One region of the Streptomyces sp. AM25 genome, then DNA from elsewhere that is predicted to be linked to it. Evidence: riboswitches for the same ligand, from Rfam matches in the RefSeq annotation. Region 1 holds a riboswitch; the other holds the start of a gene.
What was found. A riboswitch is a leader RNA that binds a small molecule or an ion and turns the genes downstream of it on or off. The one in region 1 is predicted to bind glycine.
Positions count from the first base shown of each region.

Region 2: another riboswitch for glycine. It lies ahead of gcvT (glycine cleavage system aminomethyltransferase GcvT); the one in region 1 lies ahead of gcvP (aminomethyl-transferring glycine dehydrogenase).

Region 1 covers NZ_JBKIWN010000042.1:9,026-15,645, reverse strand. Annotated here, with positions in the region: gene ACLHRZ_RS33455 (glutamate-cysteine ligase family protein) at 1-242, opposite strand, end outside; gene ACLHRZ_RS33450 (hypothetical protein) at 717-1,304, shown strand; gene ACLHRZ_RS33445 (DUF5999 family protein) at 1,607-1,813, shown strand; gene gcvP (aminomethyl-transferring glycine dehydrogenase) at 1,931-4,816, opposite strand; glycine riboswitch at 5,001-5,108, opposite strand; gene ACLHRZ_RS33435 (PRC-barrel domain-containing protein) at 5,230-5,580, shown strand; gene ACLHRZ_RS33430 (DNA polymerase IV) at 5,523-6,620, opposite strand, start outside.
Region 2 covers NZ_JBKIWN010000015.1:130,363-136,982, reverse strand. Annotated here, with positions in the region: gene gcvH (glycine cleavage system protein GcvH) at 1-131, opposite strand, end outside; gene gcvT (glycine cleavage system aminomethyltransferase GcvT) at 205-1,326, opposite strand; glycine riboswitch at 1,357-1,459, opposite strand; glycine riboswitch at 1,460-1,553, opposite strand; gene ACLHRZ_RS21230 (AAA family ATPase) at 1,700-2,263, shown strand; gene ACLHRZ_RS21225 (enhanced serine sensitivity protein SseB) at 2,381-3,136, shown strand; gene ACLHRZ_RS21220 (enhanced serine sensitivity protein SseB C-terminal domain-containing protein) at 3,235-4,041, shown strand; gene ACLHRZ_RS21215 (ABC transporter permease) at 4,352-5,350, shown strand; gene ACLHRZ_RS21210 (ABC transporter substrate-binding protein) at 5,425-6,620, shown strand, end outside.

The DNA of each region.
Region 1 (6,620 bases):
CCGAGTTCAGTCTGGAAATCCCGGCTCGCGATACGCTCGAGCACCTCCGCATTCATCATGCTCGGCATACCGTCGAGGCCCGCGAGATTCAGCTCGATCTCCAGCCCCATGAGATTCCGCGGCCGGTCGAACCGCTTCTCCTCCAGCAGTCTCGCCAGCGCTTCCAGGCACTGCCGGAGCTTGTCCCGGTGGTGCTGCGGGGCGGCGGGACCGAACCCCTCGGCCGCGACCTTCTCACCCATTCAAGCGTCCCTCCTCAAACGGGTCGCCCGCGGCGGCGCCGCCCTCGTCACGGTCGATGATGCCCAGCGGGACGATCGATAACGCCTCGCCGGAGCCGCATACCCGCTAGGCTCGGCACCATGCGCACTCCGGCACATTCCGTCGGCATACGGGTGGTCGCAGTTGCCGGGCAATGCGCTGGTGATAAACACCGATGAGATCCGGCCGACCGCTGCCCGGGAAAAGCCCGAGGTCATGGGCGCGACATTGCGGCATAATCACCGAAATCACCCCGAAAAGAGGCCCTGATTTCCTCTTGCCGGAAATACTGCGGACAGCTAGCCGAAACACTGCGTGAACACGTGTCGTATAAACTCCGCGATAGGCAGAGAGCAGGCGCCCCGGAAGTCGGTCCGGCCCCCCTCTGACCCCCGACAGCGTCGTCGCACCTGCCCAGCACCCCCGCGTGTCTCCCCAAGCGAGAGGCGACCCCCATGCCACTGCACGTCCCCCCTGCCCCCGCGCCTGCCCTCCGCAGCGTCCGTGCGGCCCTCGGTTCCCCGACCGCCGTCCGTGCGGCACGCACCCCGTCGCTGAAGTCCGCGCAGACGCCGCTCACCCCCGAACTGCCGCTGCCCGTCCACGTGCTGGAGCCGGTCACGCCCCGCGGCGGGGCGCCCCGGACCCGGCTGACGGGCTGGCGCTTCCTCGTCCGGGGCGGCGGGCGGTCGATCGCCGCGGCCGAGACCATGCTCACCCCGGACGGCTGGGCGTTCTCCCACTTCTTCGAGGGCCCCTACCTCGCCTCCACCGAGCTGGCCCTGCACCAGGCCGAGCTGCTGCCGTCGCCGTACCAGCCGAGGCTGCTGTCCGTTCCGGGGCTCTACATGCTCACCCTCTGGCTGCACGGCGACATCACGGCCGAGGCCTCGTCGGGCGTGCTCGCCCCGGGCGACCTGCTGGTGCCCCTCGCCCCCGCCCCGCCCGGCATCGCCGCCCACCGCCCGCACCGCGTCGCCGACCTGCTGCCCGTGCTCGCCCTGCGGCTCACCCCGGCCCCGCTGCTGCAGACCTCCGCCTGACCGGCGCACCCGCCGCAGCAGTGCCCCGCGGACCCACCGGCCACGGGGCACTGCGGCGTGCTCCCCCGACCGGGCTAGCCCACCACGGCCATCGCGAACCCCCCGAAGAGACAGCCTTGTTGGCCGCAACCCCCCGCACGGGTGACGCGTCCTCATCCTGTGAGGAGCACCACAGGGAAATGCCTGCGGAATTCCGCTCGCACGGCAACACTGGGATCGACCGACGATTGCAAACGGGGGGCGGCATGACCACCGCATCGAGCCGCAGGACAGTCACGACACCACAGCGAAAGATCCCTGCCATGTGCCAGCACCAGCCCACGTGCCCGTCAGCCGACTCCGCCGACCGGGAGGCCGCCCAGCTCGTGGCGCACTTCCCGGAACAGGGCTGGAGCCTGCTGTGCAACGGCGTCCTCTGCTTCGAGGACACCGGTGAGCTGCTGCCGGACGGACAGATCATCGCCCCGCACCGGCCGCTCGGCGCCGACCACGTGGTGACGGCTGCCTAGCAACAGCACTACCCGGCACAACCGCATATGACACCCGGAAAGACATGAGGGGCCGGCCCGGCGCAGATCGCCGAACCGGCCCCGACGCGCATCAGCCGCGCGGCACCGCCCTGTTGCTCAGCCCTCGTAGGCGTCGAGCGGCGGGCAGGAGCAGACGAGGTTGCGGTCGCCGTACGCGCCGTCGACGCGGCGCACCGGCGGCCAGTACTTGTCGGCCGCCGTCACCCCGGCGGGGAAGGCCGCCTCCTCGCGGGTGTACGGGTGCTCCCAGGCACCGGTGACCGAGGCCGCGGTGTGCGGGGCGTTGCGCAGCGGGTTGTCGTCCTTGTCCCACGCGCCCGAGCCGACCTTCTCGATCTCGGCACGGATCGCGATCATGGCGTCGCAGAACCGGTCCAGCTCGGTGAGGTCCTCGCTCTCCGTCGGCTCGATCATCAGCGTGCCGGCCACCGGGAAGGACATGGTCGGCGCGTGGAAGCCGTAGTCGATCAGGCGCTTGGCCACATCGTCGACGCTCACCCCGGTCGCCTTGGTCAGCGGGCGCAGGTCCACGATGCACTCGTGCGCGACCAGGCCGCCCGGGCCGGTGTAGAGCACGGGGTAGTGCGGCTCCAGGCGCTTGGCGATGTAGTTGGCGCCCAGCACGGCCACCTGCGTGGCGCGCTTGAGGCCCTCGGCGCCCATCAGCCGCACGTACGCCCAGGAGATCGGCAGGATGCCGGCGGAGCCCCAGGGAGCTGCCGAGATCGGCCCGACGCCCGTGGCCGGACCGGCGGCCGGCTGCAGCGGGTGGTTGGGCAGGTAGGGCGCGAGGTGGGCGCGGACGGCCACCGGGCCGACGCCCGGACCGCCGCCGCCGTGCGGGATGCAGAAGGTCTTGTGCAGGTTCAGGTGCGAGACGTCGCCGCCGAACTCGCCCGGCCGGGCCAGGCCCACCAGGGCGTTGAGGTTCGCCCCGTCCACGTACACCTGGCCGCCGGCCTCGTGCACGGCCGCGCAGATGTCCGCCACATGCTCCTCGAAGACGCCGTGCGTGGACGGGTACGTGATCATCAGCACGGCCAGCTCGTCGCGGTGCTGCTCGATTCTGGCCCGCAGGTCCGCGATGTCGACCTCGCCGTCGTCGGCGGTCTTCACCACGACGACCTTCATGCCCGCCATCACCGCGCTGGCCGCGTTGGTGCCGTGCGCGGAGGACGGGATGAGGCAGACGGTGCGCTGCTCGTCGCCGTTGGCGCGGTGGTACGCACGGACGGCCAGCAGGCCCGCGAGCTCGCCCTGGGAGCCCGCGTTGGGCTGCAGGGACACCCTGGCGTAGCCGGTGACCTCGGCGAGCCGCTCCTCGAGCTCGGTGATGAGCGTGAGGTAGCCCGCGGCCTGGTCGGCGGGCGCGAAGGGGTGCAGCGCGCCGAACTCGGGCCAGGTGACCGGCTCCATCTCGGTGGTGGCGTTGAGCTTCATCGTGCAGGAGCCGAGCGGGATCATGCCCCGGTCCAGCGCGTAGTCGCGGTCGGCGAGGCGGCGCAGGTAGCGCAGCATCGCCGTCTCGGAGCGGTACTGGTGGAAGACCGGGTGCGCGAGGTACTCGTCGGTGCGCAGCAGGCCCTCGGGGAGGGTGTCGGCGGTGGCCGCGTCGAGCGCCTCGACGTCGGCCTCCACGCCGAACGCGGCCCACACGGAGGCCAGATGGGCCCGCGTGGTGGTCTCGTCGCAGGCGATGCCGACGTGGTCGGCGTCCGTCAGGCGCAGGTTGACTCCGCGCTCGCGGGCGGCGCCGACGACCTCGGCGGCGCGGCCGGGGACACGCACGGTCAGGGTGTCGAAGTACGCACCGTGCACGACCTCGACGCCCGCGGCCCGCAGGCCCTCGGCGAGGAGGACGGCGTAGCGGTGGGTACGGCGCGCAATGGCGGCCAGGCCCCCGGGACCGTGGTGGACGGCGTACATGCCGGCCATGACGGCGAGGAGCACCTGGGCGGTGCAGATGTTGCTGGTGGCCTTCTCGCGGCGGATGTGCTGCTCGCGGGTCTGCAGGGCCAGGCGGTAGGCCTTGTTGCCGTCGGCGTCGACGGAGACGCCGACCAGGCGGCCGGGGAGGCTGCGGGCGAACTTCTCGCGGACGGCCATGTACCCGGCGTGCGGGCCGCCGAAGCCCATGGGCACGCCGAAGCGCTGGGTGGTGCCGACGGCGATGTCGGCGCCGAGCTCGCCGGGCGGGGTGAGCAGGGTCAGGGCGAGCAGGTCGGCCGCGACGGTGACGACGGCGCCGAGCTCGTGGGCCTGCTCGATGACGGGGCGCAGGTCGCGCACGGCACCGGAGGCGCCCGGGTACTGCAGCAGCACGCCGAAGACGCCACGGCCGGCGATCTCCTCGGGGATGCCCGCGGACAGGTCCGCGACGACGACCTCGACGCCGGTCGGCTCGGCGCGGGTCTCGATCACCGCGACGGTCTGCGGCAGGGCGTCCGCGTCGACGAGGAAGACCCCGTCCTTGACCTTGCCCATGCGCCGGGACAGCGCCATGGCCTCGGCCGCCGCGGTGCCCTCGTCGAGCAGGGAGGCGCCGGAGGTGGGCAGACCGGTCAGCTCGGCCACGACCGTCTGGAAGTTGAGCAGGGCCTCCAGCCGGCCCTGGGAGATCTCCGGCTGGTACGGCGTGTAGGCCGTGTACCAGGCGGGGTTCTCCATGACGTTGCGCAGGATCACCGGCGGGGTGAACGTGCCGTGGTAACCGAGGCCGATCATGGGGGTGAGCACCTGGTTGCGGCTCGCGAGCGAGCGCAGCTCGGCGAGGACCTCGGGCTCGGTGCGGGCGGCGGGCAGGCCCAGCGCCCCGGCGCTCTTGATCACTTCCGGCACGGCGGCGGCGGTGAGCTCGTCGAGGGAGCCGAAGCCGACCTGGGCGAGCATCTTGGCCCGCGCCTCGGAGTCGGGCCCTATGTGACGGTCCTCGAAGGGAGTGCCGCGCTCCAGGTCGGAGAGGGAGATGCGGTGGGCGGTCATCTGCGGAGGCCTCCTGGTCATTGCGACCTGCGAGGGGTACCACGGCGCGGGTACCCGGACGGCCTCCCCCTCTGTCATCGCAACCTGAGAGCTTCACCGGGCGGTGCAGTACCCGGCTTTCACCGTCGGTGAGGAAGGGCTCGGAGTACTGCCGGACCGGACCCGCCCTGCTTTCCAGAGTGGCCTCGCCCATGCGGTACGGGGTGCCTGAGAGATTCCGGGGAGGATTTGCTCCTTCGGCGCCTCCGAGCCCGCCCCTGAGGGCGTCGGAGGACTCTCCCGCACGGATTCTGCGGCCACTGGCCAGCCTACCAGCGAGGATTTCCCGGCGGAGCGCCCAAGTGGCCGCTTCCCGCTTTGTGGCTTTTGGTTGGTGGCAGGTGCGCCAGGTGGGAGGAAACAGGAGGAAGGCCGTGCAGACGGATGTCGACCCCCGGAGCCTGATCGGCCGCAAGGCCTTCGACCGCGACGGCGTGCGGATCGGCACGGTGGACGAGGTGTACCTCGACGACGCGACCGGGCGGCCGGAGTGGGCCGCCGTGCGCACCGGGCTGTTCAGCCGCGACGCCCTCGTACCGCTGCAGCCGAGCCGGGCCGACGGCGAGGGGCTGCACGTCCCCTACGAGCGGGCCCTGATCAGGAGCGCCCCGGACATCGGTGCCGGCCGCCACCTCTCCCCCCGGCAGGAACTGCGGCTGTACCGGCACTACGGGCTCGCCGTCCCCCCGGCCGACGGCGCTTCCGGCCCCGCCTCCGGCGGCTGACCCTCCGCGGGCCGGACGAGCGGCAGCGGATCGGCGTGCTCCAGCGCCGGGTCGTCGACGGCGAACGTGCGCACCCTGCCGGGCTCCTCGGACCAGGGCTCCTCGAAGCGGACCGTGACCCGGCCGACGCCGCTGCCCTGCACCCAGCCGGCCCCGTACTCGGCGTGCCGCACGTCCAGCCCCGGCAGCCACTGGCGGGGCCGTGCCGCCTCTTCCGCAGCCTCCTCCTGCTCCCGCTCCGGCTCCGCCCCGGCCTCGGCCGCCGCGCTGCCGGCCGCCTGGGCGAAGAGGTCCTCCTGGGTGTAGTCCGCGAGCCCGGAGACGCCCACCCCCAGCAGCCGCACCCCGGCCGTGGTGTCCACCCCGTCCAGCAGCCGGGCGGCCGCCTCCCGCACGACCGCGGGATCGTCCGTCGGCCCGCGCAGCGTCTCCGAGCGGGTGAGGGTCGAGAAGTCGTAGCGCCGCACCTTGATGACCACGGTGCGCCCGCTCCGCCCGGCACCGCGCAGCCGCCGCACGCAGCGGTCGGCGAGGCGGGCGATCTCCAGCTGCACCCGGGTGCGGTCGGTGAGGTCCTCGGCGAAAGTGTCCTCCACGGACACCGACTTGGCGTCCCGCTCCGCGACGACGGGCCGCTCGTCACCGCCGGTGGCCAGCACGTACAGCCCGCTGCCGTGGGCCCTGCCCAGCAGGCGCACCAGCTCGTCCTCACCGGCCTCGGCGGTCTCGGCCACGGTGGTGATCCCGGCCCGGCGCAACGTTTCGGCGGTGGCGGGGCCGACACCCGGGATGACGCGCACCGACATCGGCCCCAGGGTCTCCTGCTCGGTGCCGGGCTCTATGCACACCAGGCCGTCGGGCTTGGCCTGCTCGGAGGCGATCTTGGCCATCATCTTGGACCCCGCCAGCCCCACCGACCCGCTGAGCCCCGTGGCCGCCCGGATGTCGCGGCGCAGCCGCTCGCCCACGGCCCGCGCCGCGGCCGAGGAGGGCTCCACCCCGCCCGCCTCCAGGTCCACGAAGGCCTCGTCCAGGCTCAA
Region 2 (6,620 bases), on a different contig from region 1:
AGCTGGGCGTAGACGACATCGCCGAGCGCGTTGGCCGCGAACTCGGTGATACCGACCGTCGCCACACCGTCCTCGGTGGCCGAAAGCCACTCGTGCTCCTTGGAGTAGCGCAGCTGCTGGGGGTTGCTCATGAGTCGATTCTCCTGTACGCGGGTCGGTGCTTGTGCAAGGGGTCTTGACAGGTGAGACGGAGAGGAAAGTCGATCAGCGCTCGCGCTTGTAGAACGGCAGCGCCACGACCTCGTACTCCTCATGGCTGCCACGGATGTCCACGGCGATCCCGGGCGCCCCGGGCGCGGCGTGCGCGGCGTCCAGATAGGCGATGGCGATCGGCTTGCCGAGGGTGGGGGAGGGGGCGCCGGAGGTCACCTCGCCGATCACCGTGCCGGAACCGGTCTCGACCACCGGGTACCCGGCGCGCGGCACACGGCGGCCGGCGGCCACCAGGCCGACCAGCTTGCGCGGCGGGGCGCTCTCGGCGCGCTCCGCGGCGGCCTGCAGCGCCTCGCGGCCGACGAAGTCGCCCTGCTTGTCAAACTTGACCACTCGGCCGAGACCGGCGTCGAACGGCGTGGTGGCGGTGGTCAGCTCGTGCCCGTACAGCGGCATGCCGGCCTCCAGGCGGAGCGTGTCACGGCACGAGAGGCCGCACGGCACCAGGCCGGCCGCGGCGCCCGCCTCGGTCAGGGCCTGCCACAGCTTCTCCGCGTCGGCGGGCGCGACGAACAGCTCGAAGCCGTCCTCGCCGGTGTAGCCGGTGCGGGCGATGAGCGCGGGCACGCCCGCGACCGTGCCCGGCAGACCCGCGTAGTACTTCAGGCCGTCGAGGTCGGCGTCGGTGACGGACTTCAGGATCCCGGGGGCGGCGGGGCCCTGGACGGCGATCAGCGCGTAGTGGTCGCGGTCGTCGCGGACCTCGGTGTCGAAGCCGGCGGCGCGCCCGGTGAGCGCGTCCAGCACGGTCTGCGCGTTCGAGGCGTTGGCGACGACCATGAACTCCTGCTCGCCCAGGCGGTAGACGATCAGGTCGTCGAGGATGCCGCCCTCCGCGTTGCAGATCATGGTGTACCGGGCCCGGCCGACGGCCAGCGCGGAGATGTTGCCGACCAGGGCGTGGTCCAGGGCCGCGCCGGCCTGCGGGCCGGTCAGGGTGATCTCGCCCATGTGGGAGAGGTCGAACAGCCCGGCGCGGGTGCGCACGGCGAGGTGCTCGTCACGCTCGCTGCCGTAGCGCAGGGGCATGTCCCAGCCCGCGAAGTCGGTCATGGTGGCGCCGAGCGCGCGGTGCGTCGCGTCGAGGGCCGTTCGGCGAGGGGCAACGGTCATGTGGGGCTCCCAGGCATGGCAGTGAGGACGTCCTCCCCATCTGTCATCGGAACCTGAGAGGTTCACCGGGAGGATCCCCGGCTTGCACCTTGGGTGGGGCCGCCGCAACGGGCGGCCCGCTTTTCAGATCTGCCTCGCCCGTGCGGTATCGGGGCCTGAGAGATTCAAGGGAGGAACTTGCTCCTTCGGCGCCCGGGCGGTGCCCGGGACTCTCCCGCACGGATTCGAGCGGCCGGTATGCAGTTTGGTCGTGCCGGTCCTGCGTTGGCGCGCACATCATTGCACGTACGACCGTGCGATGGACCGGATGCTCCCCCGTGAATTGGATTACCTTTCTTTTACGTTCTGCGGGTATCGGCAGGTGGGAGGTGCCATGACGGAGGTGGTCGACCTGCGGTACCCGGCCGGCGACCTGCTGGTCGTCTCCGGGCTGCCCGGCAGCGGGAAGACGACGCTGATCCGGCGGGCGGTGGCCCCGATGGACGAGGCGGGGGCGCCGGTGCGGTGCGTCGACTCGCAGGACTCCCGGCTCCGGCTGGAGCGGCGGCTGCCGGGCCGGCTGCCGTACGGGCTCTACCGGCCCGTGGCCCGGGTGCTGCACTTCGCGGCGCTGCGGGGTGCCCTGCAGGCGGGCGGGAGCGTGGTGGTGCACGACAGCGGGCGGGTGGGCCTGGTGCGGCGCTGGCTGGCGCGGGGCGTGCGGCGGCGCGGGGGTGCGCTGCACCTGCTGCTGTTGGTCGTCGAGCCGGCGGTGGCGCTGGAGGGGCAGATGCGGCGGGGGCGCCGCGTGTCGCGGCGGGTGTTCGCGCGGCACCGGCGGGCGATGGGGCGGCTGGTCGCGGGGGCCGCCGCGGGGCGCCTGCCGCGGGGCGTGGTGTCGGTCGCGGTCCTGGACCGCGACGCGGCGGACGCGGTACGGGTCATCACGTTCGGCTAGCGCCCCGAAGGGGCGCGGGGAACTGCGCGACCAGCCACAGCGGACCCGCAGCCGAGCGAGCGGGAGTCGGCGCCCCCAGATCCGACTTGGCCCAGGCGCAGCCGTTAAGGTTCGCAGGTGCGCATCCCTGAGCAACGCCCTTACGACTGGCCCGCCAACGAGCTGGAGGCGGTGCTCGCCGCGTCGGTCGGGGTGGCCGGGGCCGGGCCCCGGATCGTCGAGGTGCTCGCGCGCAGCAGCGTGTGGATCCCGCTGCCCAACGGCGGCGGCGCCGACAGCCCCGATCTCGACCTCCCCGCGCTGGAGCTCGACGGGGCCGCGTACGTCCCGGTGTTCAGCTCCGAGCAGGAGTTCCGCCGCGTCGTCGGCGACCGCACCGACTTCGCCGTGGCACCCGCGGTCGAGTTCGCCCGGGGCCTGCCGCCGCAGGTCGGGATCGCCGTCAACCCGGAGGGCACCGTCACGGTGCCGCTGCCGCCGCCGGCCGTGGCCGAGCTGTGCCGGGCCGGGCGCACGGTGCTGGACGGCGACGCCACCGGCGGCCGCGTCCGGCTCTTCCCGCCGGACTGGCAGCAGGAGCCCACCGCCTTCCTCGCCGCCGCCGGGCTGGAGTTCGCGGCCACCGGCCCGGTCCGGACGGCCCGGCGCGCCCTGGCGAGCATCGAGGGTGCGGATCCGGCCCTCTTCGTGGGGATCGAACTGGACCTTCCCGATCCGGGCAGCCGCGAGGCCGCCATGGCGGCCGTCGGCCGCGCGCTGGGCACGGCGCCGGTGCCCTGGCCCGTCCAGCTGGTCTTCCTCGACGTCGCCCAGGACCCGGTCGGCGACTGGATGCGCGCCCAGGTGCGTCCGTTCTACGACCGTGACCTGTGACAGCACCCGTGCCCGCCGCCGCGGGCTCGTAAGCTGGTTGGACGACCAACACGGGGAGCGCGGCCGCGCTCCCCGTGCCGAGAGAAGAGGCGGACCAGGTGAGCGCGGGCGCGGAGAGCGGCGTGGAGCAGGTGCTGCGCCAGGTGGCGCCCGGACGGTACGACACCTATGAGGCGCTGCTGCGGGCCGTGGCCGAGGGCCGGGTGTGGATGCTGCTGTGGCACGGTCAGGCCGGCTCGCCCGACGCGCAGTACGGGAACATGGAGGTCGACGGCCTGGGCTACGCGCCGTGCGTGACGTCCGCGCAGGAGCTCGCCGCCAGCGGCTGGAACCGTGCCCACGAGGTCGTCTCCGGCCGGTCCGTCGCCGCCGCGCTCTACCCCGACCGCTGGGGCCTGTGGCTCAACCCCCATGCGCCCGGCGGCGGTGTCGGCATCCCCTGGCTCGACCTGCGCCGGATCACCGGCGGCCTGGAGCGGCTGCCGGCCGGCCCGCTGCGGCTGAGCGAACCCGCCTCCGACATCCCGCAGTTCTACGCGCTGCTGGCGCAGAACGCCCGCACCACCCCCGTCGTCCGGGCGCTGCGCCGCGCCTGGGTGCAGCCCGCGCTGGGCGCCGCGTACCTGGCGATCGGCCTCGACCTGTACGACACCTCCCGGGCCGCCGTGGAGTCGGTGCGCCTGATGATGCAGCAGTCGATCGGCGCGGTGCCGGACGGGCTGCCGGTGTCGACGGTCTCCCTCGCGGACGAGTACGACCCCGTCGCGATGTGGATGCGTGCCAACGCCCACCCCTTCTACGACCGTGACGCCTACGGCGGCGGCACCCCGGCCCCCGCCGCGCCCTCCCCGGTGTCCGGATACGGCTACCCGCCGCAGCACGGCTGGCAGGCCGGGGCGTACTGACCCGCCAACTCGCCGTACGTCACCGCAGGTTACCCCTCCGTTGAGGGGGCCCGTCCGTCCGTATAACGGAACCTCCCTACGCACATCACGGTTGCGCATCCTTTGGGGGCCGGGTCTGGCGAGTGATCGCGGCCACATTGAAGACTCCCGCTTCAAAGGGCATTCGGCCCTGTGTACGACCTGTTCCGTGTGAGGTTTCCGCACCATCGGCATCATCTGCACCACCCCGCACCATCGCTCCACTTTTGCGCACCAACCGCACCAGTGATGTGAACCGGCCACTCCGGTGGCGAGGGGGGTCCCCGCAACGATGACAGCACCGATCGAGACCACCGGGTCCGCTGCCGGCGCGCAGCCCGAGGCTGTCCTCGCCGGGGCGAAGAGGAGCCAGATCGAAGGGCGTTCGCTCTACCAGATCGCCTGGATCCGCTTCAAACGGGACAGGGTCGCCGTGGCCGGCGGGATCGTGGTGATCCTGCTGGTGCTGCTGGCGGCGCTGGCCAAGCCGATCGAGTCCGTCTTCGGCCTGGACCCCAACACCTTCCACCAGGACCTCATCGACCCGTCCCTGCTCGCGCCCAAGGGCGCCTGGGGCGGCATGAGCTGGGAGCACCCGCTGGGCGTGGACCCGCAGTACGGGCGCGACATCCTGGCCCGGGTCATCGAGGGGTCCTGGGTCTCGCTGCTGGTCGCCACGGGCGCCACGGTGCTCTCGGTGGCCATCGGCACCGTGCTCGGCGTCGTCGCCGGGTTCTACGGCGGCTGGGTGGACAGCGTGATCAGCAGGACGATGGACACCTTCCTGGCCTTCCCGCTGCTGCTGTTCGCCATCTCCATCTCGGCCGCCCTGCAGGACGGCGCCTTCGGGCTCTCGGGGCTGCCGCTGCGGATCAGCGTGCTGATCTTCGTGATCGGCTTCTTCAACTGGCCCTACATGGGCCGCATCGTGCGGGCGCAGACGCTCAGCCTGCGGGAGCGGGAGTTCGTCGAGGCGGCCAGAAGCCTCGGCGCGCGCGGTCCGTTCATCCTCTTCCGGGAGCTGCTGCCCAACCTGGTCGCGCCGATCCTCGTCTACTCGACGCTGCTGATCCCGACCAACATCCTCTTCGAGGCCGCCCTGAGCTTCCTCGGCGTCGGCATCGCCCCGCCGCAGGCCTCGTGGGGCGGCATGCTCACCAGCGCGACGGACCTCTACCAGGCCGATCCCGAGTACATGATCGTGCCGGGCCTGGCCATCTTCGTCACGGTCCTGGCCTTCAACCTGCTGGGCGACGGGCTGCGCGACGCGCTCGACCCCCGCAGCAAGTGATCAGCGCGACAGACCTCTTGAGCGGCCGCCTGCCGGTCCGCCGTACCGTCATCGACCGAGGAGGCGTTCCTCAGGTGAAGAGAAGCAAAGCGACGGCCGCGATAGCCGCGGCCGCGGTCCTGGCCCTCGGGGCGACGGCCTGCGGCGGGGGCGGGTCCAAGAGCAGCGGCGGAAAGGGCGGCGGCAGCTCCGCGACCGACGCGGCCCTCACCTCCGTCGTCAACACGTCCGACAAGAAGGGCGGGACGCTGAAGTTCGCCCTGTCCGACGTGCCCGACTCCCTCGACCCGGGCAACACCTACTACGGCTGGGTGCAGAACTTCGCCCGGCTGTACGCCCGTTCGCTCACCACCTTCAAGCCGGGGGTCGGCAAGGCCGGGCTGCAGATCGTCCCGGACCTCGCCGAGTCGCTGGGCAAGCCGAGCGCGGACGCCAAGACGTGGACGTACACGCTGCGCCAGGGCGTGAAGTACGAGGACGGCACCCCGATCACGTCCAAGGACGTCAAGTACGCCGTCGAGCGCAGCAACTTCGCGCCCGAGGCGCTGTCCAACGGGCCGACGTACTTCAAGGCGCACCTGGTCGACGGCGACAAGTACCAGGGTCCGTACAAGGACAAGAGCCCCGACGGCATCAAGTCCATCGAGACCCCGGACGACCGGACGATCGTCTTCCATCTCAAGGACGGCTTCGCGGACTTCGACTACCTGACGATGCTCCCGCAGACGGCTCCCGTGCCGCAGAAGGCCGACAAGGGTGCCGACTACGTCAAGCACATCGTCTCCTCGGGTCCGTACAAGTTCTCCTCGTACGAGGACGGCAAGGGCGCGACGCTGGTGCGCAACCCGCAGTGGGACCCGAAGACCGACCCGATCCGCAAGGCGCTGCCCGACAAGGTCGAGATCAGCTTCAAGGTCAACCAGGTCACCATCGACAACAACCTGCTCAACGACAGCCTGCAGGTCGATGCGGCGGGCACCGGCGTCGCCCCGCAGACCCAGCCGAAGGTGCTGCAGGATCCCAAGTACAAGAAGCAGACGGACTCCTCCTACGCCGGTGCGACGTCCTACATCGGCCTCAACGTGCACGTGAAGCCGTTCGACAACATCGACTGCCGCAAGGCCGTCCAGTGGGGCATCGACCGGGCCTCCGTGCAGGAGGCGGCAGGCGGCGCGCCCAAGGGTGACGTGGCCACCACGCTGCTGCCGCCGAACGTCAACGGCTACACCAAGTTCGACGAGTACCCCACGCCGGGCGGCAAGGGCGACGT